Regions from separate parts of the Spongiibacter sp. IMCC21906 genome, predicted to be linked through region 3. Evidence: predicted binding sites of a transcription regulator. Region 3 holds the regulator's gene; each other region holds the start of a gene.

Region 1 (3,104 bases), 280 kb from region 3:
CCGGGGCAGTTGCTCCGGCTTTCTTGTATGCGGATGCTATGTCGCATTGAGATATCGAGTGGGTTTTTGGCCGTCTGGGGACAATAAGTACGCGCCTTAGTGCTGTGATACAGTTGGTAAAAATACGGATTTCAATACGTGCAATCTAAAATTGACGTGATAGTGTAGAAAGCAGTAGTGCAACACTACATTGCAATATATTTCAAAGCTTGAACAACATTGGCCAAAGGGGAAGATTATGGAAAAGCGTTCAATTTGCGCCTTATTTTTAGGGGCTGCCTGTATGAGCTCGGCAGTACACGCTGAGAAAGTAGGTAAATGGTATTTGAACCCGGCAATTGGTTATCAAGTATTTGACCATAGCCAGGATTTAGACGAAGAAGCTACGGCACTCTTTGGTATTGAGAAAGAGCTTAATAGCGAGTGGGGTATCGAATTTCGAGCCATGTATTCTGATGCTGATAACTATCGCGGCAATGATAGACGCGATGCGGAAGTCGCTTCAGGTGGATTAGATGTTCTGCGGTACTTCAAAACACCTGGTAGCCGGGTAACGCCATACTTGGCTTTTGGTATAGCTCATGCTGAAGCTAATTATGAAGCACTTCATAATGACGTTTACACTCAGCTAAATGCGGGTGGTGGTATTCGTTATGCCCTTAGCGAACATTGGTCGCTACGTGGTGATGCCCGTTACCTGTATGGCACTGACAACGAAACACGCAATGGTGTTGTGTCGCTTGGTATTAGCTATGCCTTTGGTGGCACTGAGACTGCTGCGCCAATGCAAGAAGCTACACCTAGTGATAGCGATGGTGATGGCGTAGTCGATAGCGCTGATCGTTGCCCTAATACACCTGCGGGTGTGGTTGTTGGCACTGATGGTTGTGCTTTGGACAGCGATGGTGATGGCGTTGCGGATTACAAGGACAAATGTCCTGGTACTGAAGCGGGTGCCTCAGTGGATCGCAATGGCTGTGCGCTTAAGTTGACTACAACCGAAAGCTTGAAAGTTGAAGTGAACTTTGACTTTGATTCTGCGGTGCTGAAGCCACAGTACAAAGATGAGCTGAAACGTGTTGCTGACTTCCTCAACGAGCATGGCAATGTGAAAGCCGTTATTGAGGGGCATGCCGATAGTACGGGTGGTGAGTCTTACAACAAGAACTTATCCCAGCGTCGTGCTAGTGCGGTAAGAAATGCCTTAATCAATGATTTTGGTATTGCCGCTAGCCGCTTGAGTGCTGTTGGTTATGGTGAAAGCCGCCCTGTTGCGACTAACGCCACTGCGGAAGGCCGCGCTAAAAACCGCCGTGTAGTGACGGTGAAAGAAAGCAAATAATCGTTAATTTAACGGTGAACTAAGGGGCCTAATGGCCCCTTTTTTTATTGCCCTCGAATCACGTTGCTGGGGGTAGTGTTAAGCCCTTTCCCTGCCTGTCTGGACAAGTATTGAATTTTGGCTTGTCGAGGTACATCTGTCCACCGTACAAGATATATAATTTCAATTTAATCAATAAGATAGACTTTATTGGTGGCCTGAGCAACTCCTCTCCTTGTGCTTGGCACAGTTCTTGTAATTCCTAATCATAGCTAGCGAAAAAAGTGCCATAAATCACTATTTTGGTGCGATTTTGCTGTTGTTACGGTTTTTGGGGTGTTCTTTTTTGGTGCACCCTTTGGGAGAGGCATTGCATGATATTTGGCCGCAAAAAACGCAAACCAATTACTATCGTCGATAAAAAAGTCGTCGACTGGAAGTACGCTGTGTGCGGTTATTGCTCTACTGGCTGTTCAATTGAGGTTGGTCTGAATGAATCGGGGAAGCCGGTTGCCAGTAGAGGCAAGGGCAACGCCCCGGTGAACCAAGGTAAGCTTTGTATCAAGGGGATCTTTGAGCACGAGCTGAGCGCAACTCCCGGCCGGGGCGTTGCGCCAATGATGCGAAACAAGATTTATGAACCTTTGCAAAAAGTCGACTGGGATACAGCGATAGACCACAGTGCTGCGGAGTTTAAACGCATTCAGCAAAAGTACGGTCAAGACAGCGTCGCGGTAGTGTCTACTGGTCAGTTGCTAACTGAGGAGTTTTATACCCTCGGGAAGTTGGTCCGAGGGGTGATAGGTACCAATAACTATGATGGCAATACGACCTTGTGTATGGCCTCAGCGGTATCGGGTTACAAACGTAGTTTTGGCGCAGATGGCCCCCCAGGTTGCTACGACGATTTTGAAAATACCCATTGTTTAATGGCGTTTGGGTCCAATTTACCCGAGCAGCATCCCATCATTTATTGGCGCTTGAAAGAAGCCTTAGAGAAGCGCAAATTCCCGCTGATTGTGGTGGATCCCAGGGTAACGATGTTTGCCCAGTTCGCAGATATCCATCTGCCCATTACCCCGGGTACCGATCTGGTACTGCTTAATGCGTTGGCCCATGTAATTTTGAAAGAAGGCCTGCAGAAGCAAGAATATATTGACGCGCACTGCAATGGTTTTGATGAGCTGAAAGCGACGATCGAGAAGTATGATCCCGTAACGGCCTCAAAAATCTGCGGTATCGACCCAGATATGATCAAGCATGTTGCCCGTATCTACGCTAAAGCGCCTTCAGCCATGAGCATCTGGACGATGGGGATTAACCAAAGTACTCACGGCACGGATGGCGTTTGCGGCATCAATAACCTCAATTTGATTACCGGCAATATTGGTGTTCCTGGCGGCACCAGTATGTCGATTACTGGTCAGTGCAATGCCATGGGCACACGAGAATGGTCGTCTTGCTCGGGTCTTCCCGGTTATCGCATGTTGGAAAAGCCGGAGCATCGCAAAGAGGTGGCCGAGTTTTGGGGGATAGATGAGGGGTTCTTCCCGGCCAAGCGGGGCTTGCAGCAAACCGATATTTTTCCGGCGATAGAGTCAGGCGAGATTAAGGCATTGTGGATTGTCGCAACGAATCCCTTGACCTCTATGCCCAATCAGCCACGTATTAAAAAGGCCTTGGAAAAGCTGGAGTTTATGGTTGTTCAGGACGGCTATCAGGACTGCGAAACGGTTAACTATGCCCATGTCTATCTACCTGGTGCGGTATGGGGTGAAAAAGA
Region 2 (3,104 bases), 900 kb from region 3:
GCTTTTCGCTTACCCAATAATCGTCAAGGTCGATGGCGCTGTGGTAGCTATTGGCCAACATCAGTGGGGGCGAGTCGGTGTTGCTTGGTATCGCGTGGTTTGAATTGGTGTCGGCGGCAATTGCGGTCGAGAGGCTGAGTAAAAAACCGAGCAGAAACCCTTGTGGCCAGTGCAGCAGTATAGGCATGGCAAATCCTCCTTGATTTGCGACAGTATGTTTGAGGTTTAGGCTTTTTGCGCCTCCCCAATATACATATAGCTGGCAATACGGGGCATGCCAGTCATATAGCAATTTTCGTAGCGGGTGACGTTGAAATTGGCGCGGCCAATCAGTTCGATAATATTCCGGTTTAGATGACAACCACCGGCCAGTTTTTTCCACATTGGGGTGATGCGGTGCTGCCATTTTTCGACGTCGTGATCGCAAGACTGGCCGTGCTCACAAAATAATAAAACGCCATCTGGCTTCAGTACCCGGTGCATTTGTTCCAGGGCTTTGTGCCAGTCTGGAATGGTGCAGAGGGTGTAGGTGAGCAACACGGTGTCAACGCTATTGTCGTCCAGCGGAATGCTTTCTCCCGGTAAATCCAGCCAGCGGACTTCAACGGGGGCGTTTTGGAGATTTTTTTGGGCTTTGCGGCGCATTCCTTCTGACGGCTCTAGCCCCCAAACAAAATCCACTTTGTCGGGATCGTAGAGGGGAAGGTTGATGCCGCTACCCATGCCAACTTCCAACACTACGCCATAGGCTTTGGGCACGACTTTTTCGCGCATCTCCATTACCGCTTTTTGACTGCACAGGGTATCAATCATCCTTGGCAAAATGCGGTTTTCATAAAAGCTCATAGTGGTTTTCCAGCGTTATTGTGATTATTTGTAGGGCTTGTTCAGAGCATAGCGCTTGCTTATCTCGGTGGGAATAGTCTGCAGCTTGTTGGCAGGAACATTTCAAGACGCTGGCAAATGTGATGTAGTTTTATTGATAAGCTGTTTGCCTTGAGTGCTTTATAAATAAAGTCCATTTATGTTTCGGCATTGGTGACTGTCATTACATGATGTCAGAAAAGTAGCATCGCTCCAGCCGTAATCAGTGCCAATAAAATAGACAATACGACCAAGGTTTTCCAAGGGAAAGGCGCTGGGGGTGGCGCTACTGCAAGCTGTCCTTCCAGGTAGTTTTTTAGCAAATGGGTATTGCGGGTATTGGCCTTAAAAATAGCATCGAAGGCGTCTCCCACTACTGGCAGCAGGCCACCTGCAAAATCGATCACCATATTGCGCAATATTTGCCGCTTCACTTCCTTGCTGGCACCTATACGTTGTGCCTCGACTAGCACATAAGACGATAACAGCAGGCCCGCAATATCGCCCCCCACCGGCAACACCCCAATTACAGAGTCTGCGCCAAGTCGAAACTTTGTAAAGGGGATGCCAATACTGCTGTCGGTAAAATGACTGAATTTCTCCAGGCGCTCAAGTGCCTTTCTTTGCTGAGCTTCTCTTTGCTGCGCTTCTGTAATTTTCGTGATGACGTTGTTACCCATAGAAAACTCCTTTGCTTTAGTTTAATGGAATTTTCGACTTATCACCGTTCCGGCTTTTTGGACGACTAAAAAAGATTACCGCGCTTTGTCATCCCGGACGCGTTTAGCGATCCGGGATCCAGCGTCTCGGGCTTGAACATAGCGACAATGCCTATTTCTAGTGCAATGTAGGTTTTAAGTACGCGAGCAGTTTTTGGGTGAATTTACAGTGTTGCAGAGAGGAGGCAAAGAACGTGTAACTGGAAAGGGAAAACAGGAGCCGCCACTGATGGCGGCTCGGCACAGAGTTTGTTTGGGTTTAGCTAATTTCAATCATTTCAAAATCTTCTTTGCCTACGCCGCAATCTGGGCACATCCAGTCATCGGGAACGTCTTCCCATGCGGTACCCGGTGCTACCCCCGACTCAGGATCGCCTAATTCTTCGTCGTAAACCCAGCCACAGACGATACATTCCCACTTGCGCATGTTGAGTACCTTTCTCCGTTTTGACAGTTCTGCTTTGATACTGGCGGTTGTAATCCGGCGCTGCAGGCTTGCAAGTCGCCCGGGGATCACGCATTCTGCCGCCTCGTTTTAATCGATATTGTTGCCAATATCCGCTCGAATAGCTTGTGGGATGGGATACATAAAGTGCAGGTTGGTGTTACCAAAAGCCGTGCTTTACAGACCACTCCCAACAATTGGAAGCTCGCGATTGTACACCCTTCGGACAAAATTCTGCCAGCCGACCGAGCCGCAATGGCGTGATGCCGGACATTTTTTGTCCACCAAGCTGCCATTGCCCATGCGTGCCTGGCTGGAAGACACTGGCTCCTTAACGGCTCGGCTGCGCAAAAAATCGGCGGGGCAGTTTAGTGTGAGGGTGCTTAATCAGGCTTGGGCCTTGCCGCATTTCTCTGAGAGAGAGTTGCTGGAGATGGGAGAGCGGGAGTGGGGCCTGGTTCGCGAAGTCCTGCTTTGCGGGCGGGGCGAGCCTTGGGTGTTTGCCCGCAGTGTTATGCCTGCCCGGTCGCTGGTAGGTGATCTGCGACAGCTGCGGCAGTTAGATTCCCGGCCCTTGGGGCCGTTGCTGTTTAACACGCGAAGTATGCGCCGAGGTGGCTACCAGTTTTGCCAAATGCCCGTCGCTATGTTGTCACAGGATATTGTCGGCGGTGACGAGCAGGCCTTGTGGGGACGGCGATCTCGGTTTGATTTGCGCGATCGGCCCATTATGGTCAGCGAAATTTTTCTGCCTGCATTTCAGCCGTGATTCTGGCTCAAGCCATCAGCAGCGTTATACTGCCACTCTGCTTTTCAACCTTAAAAATATCATGAAGTCACAATTCCAGATCTTGCGCGCCCAGTTACCCCATTATCTTGCCTTGATGCGAGTGTCTCGTCCCATTGGGACGTATCTGGTGTTGTGGCCGACTCTGTGGGCGCTGTGGATTGCCGCTGAAGGGTTTCCGGACTGGCATTTATTGCTGATTTTTTGTTTGGGGACGTTTCTAATGCGTTCGGCGGGCTGTGTCATTAATGACTATGCAGATCGCGATATCGACGCCCATGTTCGCCGC
Region 3 (3,104 bases):
GCGTCGTCTATAGCGGCAAAAAACAAACCGTCGTTGCCGATGGCGGCAGCGCGGCAGAAAATGGCCGGGTCAAGATGACACTGCAACCACAAAACCCCGACGACAACGCTAACGCCGCAAGCAAAACCGGCACAACCAAGAAAAACGAGACTTCGGCCAAAACAAACAAGCCAAGCACCCCGCCCTCTAACAGTAACAAAGCGACCCCCTAATGCCGGTATTAAAAGCAAGCAACCTCGCCAAAGCCTACAAGGGTCGCCAAATTATTCGCGATGTCTCATTGAGTATTCGCAGCGGTGAAATCGTTGGGCTGCTAGGCCCCAATGGCGCGGGAAAAACCACCTGCTTTTATATGATTGTCGGCATCGTTAACGCCGACCAGGGCCACATTACTCTCGATGATAAAAATCTCACAGCAATGTCAGTACATGGTCGAGCAAAACACGGCCTGGGCTACCTACCGCAAGAAGCCTCAATATTTCGCAAGCTTAGCGTGGCCGATAACATTTTGGCCATTCTTGAAACCCGCAAAGACCTAAACCGCAAACAGCGAAAAGAAAAATTAGAAGCCTTGCTACAAGAGTTTCACATTACCCATATCCGCGACTCAAAAGGGATGACCCTGTCTGGGGGCGAACGCCGCCGAGTGGAAATTGCCAGAGCCCTGGCCACCGACCCCAGCTTTATTCTGCTTGATGAGCCCTTTGCCGGGGTAGACCCTATTTCGGTGAATGATATTCAACAAATCATCCGCCATCTGCAGGCACGAGGTATCGGCGTATTGATTACCGACCACAATGTTCGGGAAACCCTACAAATTTGTGAAAAAGCCTATATTGTTGGTGAAGGCCGTATCGTCGCCGAAGGCGATGCTAACACGGTGCTAAACAGCGAGATCGTGCGGGAAATTTACCTAGGTGACAAATTTACACTTTAAGCGCCATTAAAATTTTGATTCGGCACAGGTATTGCAGGCTCGAATAGAGGCGACTACACTCAAGGTACGCAAATACAGAATCATTTCCTGAATTGCGAGGGTATACCACCCGTTGGTAGAGTAGAAAATACTCGCGTTACCTTTTCATGTTGTAGAAGCCACTGCCTATGAAACAATCGCTCCAGCTCAAGGTTGGCCAGCAGCTGACCATGACACCACAGCTGCAACAAGCGATCCGTTTACTTCAGCTTTCTACCCTCGATTTGCAGCAAGAAATCCAATCTGCACTGGACTCGAACCCCTTACTGGAAATCAGTGAGGACGAAGGAGTAGACACCGAATCTCAGCAACAAAACACACCCTCTAAGCCAGAAACTGATTCGGCCGAAAAAACCAACACAGAAGCAAAAGAACCTACAGCCACAGCAGATAACGATGCCGACGACAGCTGGGCCGAGCGCAGTGACATTCCCGAAGACCTCCCAGTCGACAGCCAGTGGGATGACGTTTATCAAAGCAGCGGCAGTGGTAGCAGTACTCCCAGCGCCATAGACGACAGCGATTACAACAACGACTACCGCCACGGCAGCTCAGACTCTCTGCAAGACCACCTGCGGTGGCAGCTCAATGTCAGTCGCTTGTCCGAAGTCGACCGCCTTATTGCCGACGCCCTGATTGATGCCATTGATGAAAAGGGTCGCTTGACCCTATCTATAGAAGACTTAGTTGAAAGCTTTAACAACGAAGAAGCCGAAATTGAAGAAGTACGAGCCGTGCTTCATCTCATTCAAAATTTTGATCCACCTGGCGTTGGCGGCCAAGACCTACAAGAATGCCTGCTCATTCAGTTAAGGCAGCTCCACCACGACACCCCGTGGCGCGAAGAAGCCATGCTGATAGTCGGCCAATACATGGCCCAACTTGGCAATCGAGACTACAATCAAATCATGCGCCGCTGCCGCATTAAAGAAGAGCAGCTAAAAGACATTCTCAAGCTTATCCAAAGCCTCAACCCCACCCCCGGCGACGCCGTGGGTGCCAGCGAAACCGAATACGTCGTGCCTGACGTTTTTGTCAGTAAAAAAGAAGGCCGCTGGCTAGTTGAGCTCAACCCTGATATTGCCCCCAAGATTCAAATCAACGCCCAGTACGCCTCTATGGCCCGGCAGAGCAGTAACAGCAGCGATAACAACTATATTCGTGATAATTTGCAGGAAGCACGCTGGTTTATCAAAAGCCTGCAGAGTCGCAATGAAACATTGATGAAAGTGGCCAGCAAGATTGTTGAATATCAGCGTGGCTTTCTAGAGTATGGTGAAGAGGCCATGAAGCCATTGGTACTTCATGATATTGCCGAGGCAGTGGGTATGCATGAGTCAACGATCTCTCGCGTCACTACCCAAAAATACATGCATACGCCTAGAGGCATTTACGAACTGAAATTTTTCTTCTCCAGCCATGTCTCCACTGATACCGGCGGAGAATGCTCCTCGACAGCGATCCGAGCATTGATTAAAAAGCTAATCGCCGCGGAAAACCCCCGCAAACCACTCAGCGATAGCAAAATCACCGAGCTGTTAGGAGAACAAGGCATACAGGTGGCACGCCGAACCATTGCAAAATACCGAGAATCGCTAGTCATCCCCCCCTCCAACGAGCGGAAACGACTAGTTTAGTGGCCGTGATCTTACATCACGACCGTCACTTACGCGCCGGGAGGCGCTGGTTACTTACAGCGATGAAGGAGCAACAATATGCAAATAACTGTTAGTGGTCATCACGTAGACGTCACTCCAGCTCTCCGCGACTATGTCAATAACAAGCTCTCAAAACTTCAGAGGCATTTTGACAACATAACCAATAGCGACGTCACACTCTCTGTAGAAAAACTGATTCAAAAAGCCGAAGCCACGGTACACGTTGCCGGCGCGGATCTTTTTGCCACCAGTGAATCACAAGACATGTATGCCGCGATCGATAGCCTCACCGACAAACTGGACCGGCAACTCATAAAACACAAGGAAAAGAACCTGGTCCGTTAGGACTGGCAACCCTCCTCTTATTTAGCGAATATCATGAACTTCGATTCTATACTCAGCCAAGGACGTACCCATTGTGGTACGTCCGTTAACAGCAAAAAACGCCTTCTTGAGCAAGTGGCTCAATT
Region 4 (3,104 bases), 1.1 Mb from region 3:
GTTTTGCTGAGGGAATCGCGGCATGGCGAGTTCAAGCTAAAACGGCTGTCATTGGTGACAATGTTGTTATTGATGGTCGTGGCAGTGTTGGCGAATCTGGCATCAGTGGGGTGTCTGCTAATAATTGCAAAAACCAGTTAAACGGCCAAGGTGGTGCCCATGGGGCGCCGGGCACAGATGGTGTGTCGATGCGCTTGCAACTGGGAATCGAGTCGCTGGGTAGCCTCAATATTCTCGCTGATGGCGGAAACGGGGGTAACGGTGGCAGCGGCGGTAATGGCGCTGATAATAACGATGATTGTGCCGGCGAGCGCGGTGGCGATGGCGGCGACGGCGGTGATGGCGGCGTAGGTGGCAGCGGTGGCGAAATCACCATTTTGTATAGAGTGCTTGGCAGTGATCTGGAGCCGATCGATGTATCACAGCGAGTCAAGGTCAGTGCAGAGCCTGGGAAAGGCGGTGCGGGTGGCCGAGGTGGCAGCAGCGGTGAGGGCGGTGGTGGTCACTACATTACCAAGAAAACCTTGGCGGGAAACCGTCAATGGGTTTCAGGAGGTGAGGCCGGTTTATCAGGCAGCGTGGGCTTGTCCGGTGAGCCAGGGAGTAGCGGAGCCGTCATGATTGATTCATTGATGATGCAGTCCCCTGCGGCTAGTCAATCATCAGCCAAAGAAAATCGCTCGCTATTGCAGCGCCTAGAGGCCTTGGAGCGCCGGGTTAAAGTTTTAGAAAACGCAAAATAAATCTTTTCAGCAGGCCCAGCTCTGGGCCTGCTCCATTTCTGCCCAGTCATACTGATGCCATTCTATTTTGGTGCTAAAAGATTGTGATGCCCTTAGCCCATTCTGCTTGAGTGGTGCGCATCGGTGCAGTGGTTCTATCGTGGTGCGATTTACGGGGGCGCTTGCAAGAGCGTCTACGTTGCGACACAGAAAGTTTCACTAAGCACTTGTTTTAAATTGTGAAATTATACCATTTTGGTTTTCATTCCCTTTCTGCCTCCATGTCTACTCGGAGCAGGCTGCTTAGTTTTGATGCATTCCCCTTTAAAGCTATAAAAAAATGCACCTAAGTTGTGCGGCCACATTAAATGCACCCTTAATGTGCTCTTTGAGCTTTGTAAAAGTCGTTTAAACGAATAGCAATTAATGCATAAGTCATTGAATTTTAATTATAAAAATAATGTTGGCATCGAAAATGCTATTACAACGACAAGATTGTGTGTGATCACTCTCTTACAAACCTAAGTGGAGACTTAAGACATGAAAAACGTAAAAAACCTTCTTGCAGCTAGCGTAGCGGCTGCGTCAATGACCTTGGTTGCTGCTCCAGCGTCTGCTGTTGATGTGTCTGCGAGTGCCAGTGTAGCCAGTTTGTATTTGTGGCGTGGTTTTGATCTCAGCGACGGCTCTCCTGCTGTTTCTGGTGATATCACGATTAGCGAAGCTGGCTTCTATGCCGGTGTTTGGGGTTCTAGCGGCGATGATACTAACGGCCAAGAAGTTGACTACTATGCTGGTTTCGCCACTGAAGCGGGCCCAGTTAGTATCGACTTGAGTGTTTGGAACTATGTCTACCCCGGTTCTAGCGCGGGCTTTGTCGACAACGGCGACACCTATGGTGACCTGAGTGAAGTCATTCTTGGTTTGGGTGTGGGGCCTGTCAGCTTGACCATTTATGACAATATTGCGGGTGCACAGGGTTATAACTATTACACATTAGGTTATGACGTTGGCAGCTTCTCTTTCTTGCTTGGCGGTACTGAGAACAACAACGAAGATGCAAACTATGCACACTTCGACGTTTCGTATGCTTACAACGACAATTTGGCGTTCACATTTAGCCAGATGATGGATGAAGACAACGATGACGATCTGAAGTTTGTTGTTTCTTACAGCCTGCCTATCTCAATGTAATTTCAGGGGCTGGTGACCCTTTTGGGTCGCCAGCCAATTTTAATAAGCAATTTCACATGTGTGGTTGACGCACATTGATAGGAGATATCCGATGAAATTGATTACGGCTGTTATTAAGCCCTTCAAACTCGACGATGTGCGTGAAGCACTGTCTGATATCGGTGTTCAGGGCATCACCGTGACAGAAGTAAAAGGTTTTGGTCGTCAGAAAGGTCACACCGAGCTGTACCGAGGTGCAGAGTACGTCGTGGACTTTCTTCCCAAAGTGAAAATTGAAGTGGCGGTCGCTGACGGTAGCGTTGACTCAACCATTGAGGCGATTAGCAAGTCTGCCAACACCGGCAAAATTGGTGATGGCAAGATCTTTGTTGCCCCGCTGGAACAGGTTGTTCGTATTCGTACTGGTGAAACTGGCGAAGACGCAATCTAAATTATTGAGTTGTCGAGCTTTCGCTCTAACAAAAATATTCTGTAACAAACTCCCTTTGGAGGGCATGTGATGGAAGACATCATACAAGTCAAATACGCCCTGGACACATTCTACTTCTTGGTCTGTGGTGCGTTCGTAATGTGGATGGCGGCAGGTTTTGCCATGCTGGAGTCCGGCCTTGTTCGGGCTAAGAACACAACTGAAATTCTGACTAAAAACGTCGCGCTGTTTGCGATCGCTTGTACTATGTACCTGCTGATGGGTTACACCATCATGTATGGTGGCAGTGCGGGTGGCTTTTTGCCTGACGGCTGGTTTGGCAACAGTATTGCCGACGCTAGCGTAGAAGAAGTACTCGCGTCTAATGGCGATATCTACTACTCAGGCTCATCAGACTTCTTCTTCCAGGTGGTGTTCGTTGCAACGGCAATGTCCATTGTATCTGGTGCGGTTGCTGAGCGTATGAAGCTTTGGACTTTCCTCGCTTTTGCGGTGGTAATGACAGGTGTTATCTACCCGCTGCAAGGTATGTGGAAGTGGGGCGGCGGTTTCCTTGACGCGGCTGGATTCTCTGACTTTGCGGGTTCTGGTGTAGTTCACCTGTGTGGTGCTTCTGCCGCACTTGCTGGTGTACTGCTGCTGGGTGCTCGTAAGGGCAAATACGGCGCAGCGGGCCAGGTCAACGCGATTCCCGGTGCAAATTTGCCCTTGGCAACGCTGGGTACCTTCATTCTGTGGATGGGTTGGTTCGGTTTCAA

The links. Region 3 encodes sigma-54, which starts transcription at its own class of promoters, with help from an activator protein. Its sites were predicted from a motif close to TGGCACANNNNTTGCNNT; they were not measured.
Region 1: IMCC21906_RS07080 (molybdopterin oxidoreductase family protein) is a predicted target of sigma-54. The motif match lies at 1,564-1,581, and genes of this name have one in related genera.
Region 2: IMCC21906_RS01685 (DUF4112 domain-containing protein) is a predicted target of sigma-54. The motif match lies at 1,766-1,783, and genes of this name have one in related genera.
Region 4: IMCC21906_RS00915 (TorF family putative porin) is a predicted target of sigma-54. The motif match lies at 1,187-1,204, and genes of this name have one in related genera.

The regions. Positions count from the first base shown of each region.
Region 1 is NZ_CP011477.1:1,547,589-1,550,692, forward strand. Features, by position in the region: gene IMCC21906_RS07075 (OmpA family protein) at 239-1,342, shown strand; gene IMCC21906_RS07080 (molybdopterin oxidoreductase family protein) at 1,696-3,104, shown strand, end outside.
Region 2 is NZ_CP011477.1:372,309-375,412, reverse strand. Features, by position in the region: gene IMCC21906_RS01695 (DNA ligase) at 1-187, opposite strand, end outside; gene IMCC21906_RS01690 (class I SAM-dependent methyltransferase) at 226-846, opposite strand; gene IMCC21906_RS01685 (DUF4112 domain-containing protein) at 1,059-1,544, opposite strand; partial or broken gene rd (rubredoxin) at 1,846-2,010, opposite strand; gene IMCC21906_RS01675 (chorismate lyase) at 2,306-2,797, shown strand; gene ubiA (4-hydroxybenzoate octaprenyltransferase) at 2,859-3,104, shown strand, end outside.
Region 3 is NZ_CP011477.1:1,267,887-1,270,990, reverse strand. Features, by position in the region: gene lptA (lipopolysaccharide transport periplasmic protein LptA) at 1-212, shown strand, start outside; gene lptB (LPS export ABC transporter ATP-binding protein) at 212-937, shown strand; gene IMCC21906_RS05795 (RNA polymerase factor sigma-54) at 1,105-2,613, shown strand; gene hpf (ribosome hibernation-promoting factor, HPF/YfiA family) at 2,692-2,979, shown strand; gene IMCC21906_RS05785 (PTS sugar transporter subunit IIA) at 3,013-3,104, shown strand, end outside.
Region 4 is NZ_CP011477.1:209,574-212,677, reverse strand. Features, by position in the region: gene IMCC21906_RS00920 (hypothetical protein) at 1-743, shown strand, start outside; gene IMCC21906_RS00915 (TorF family putative porin) at 1,263-1,916, shown strand; gene glnK (P-II family nitrogen regulator) at 2,008-2,346, shown strand; gene IMCC21906_RS00905 (ammonium transporter) at 2,416-3,104, shown strand, end outside.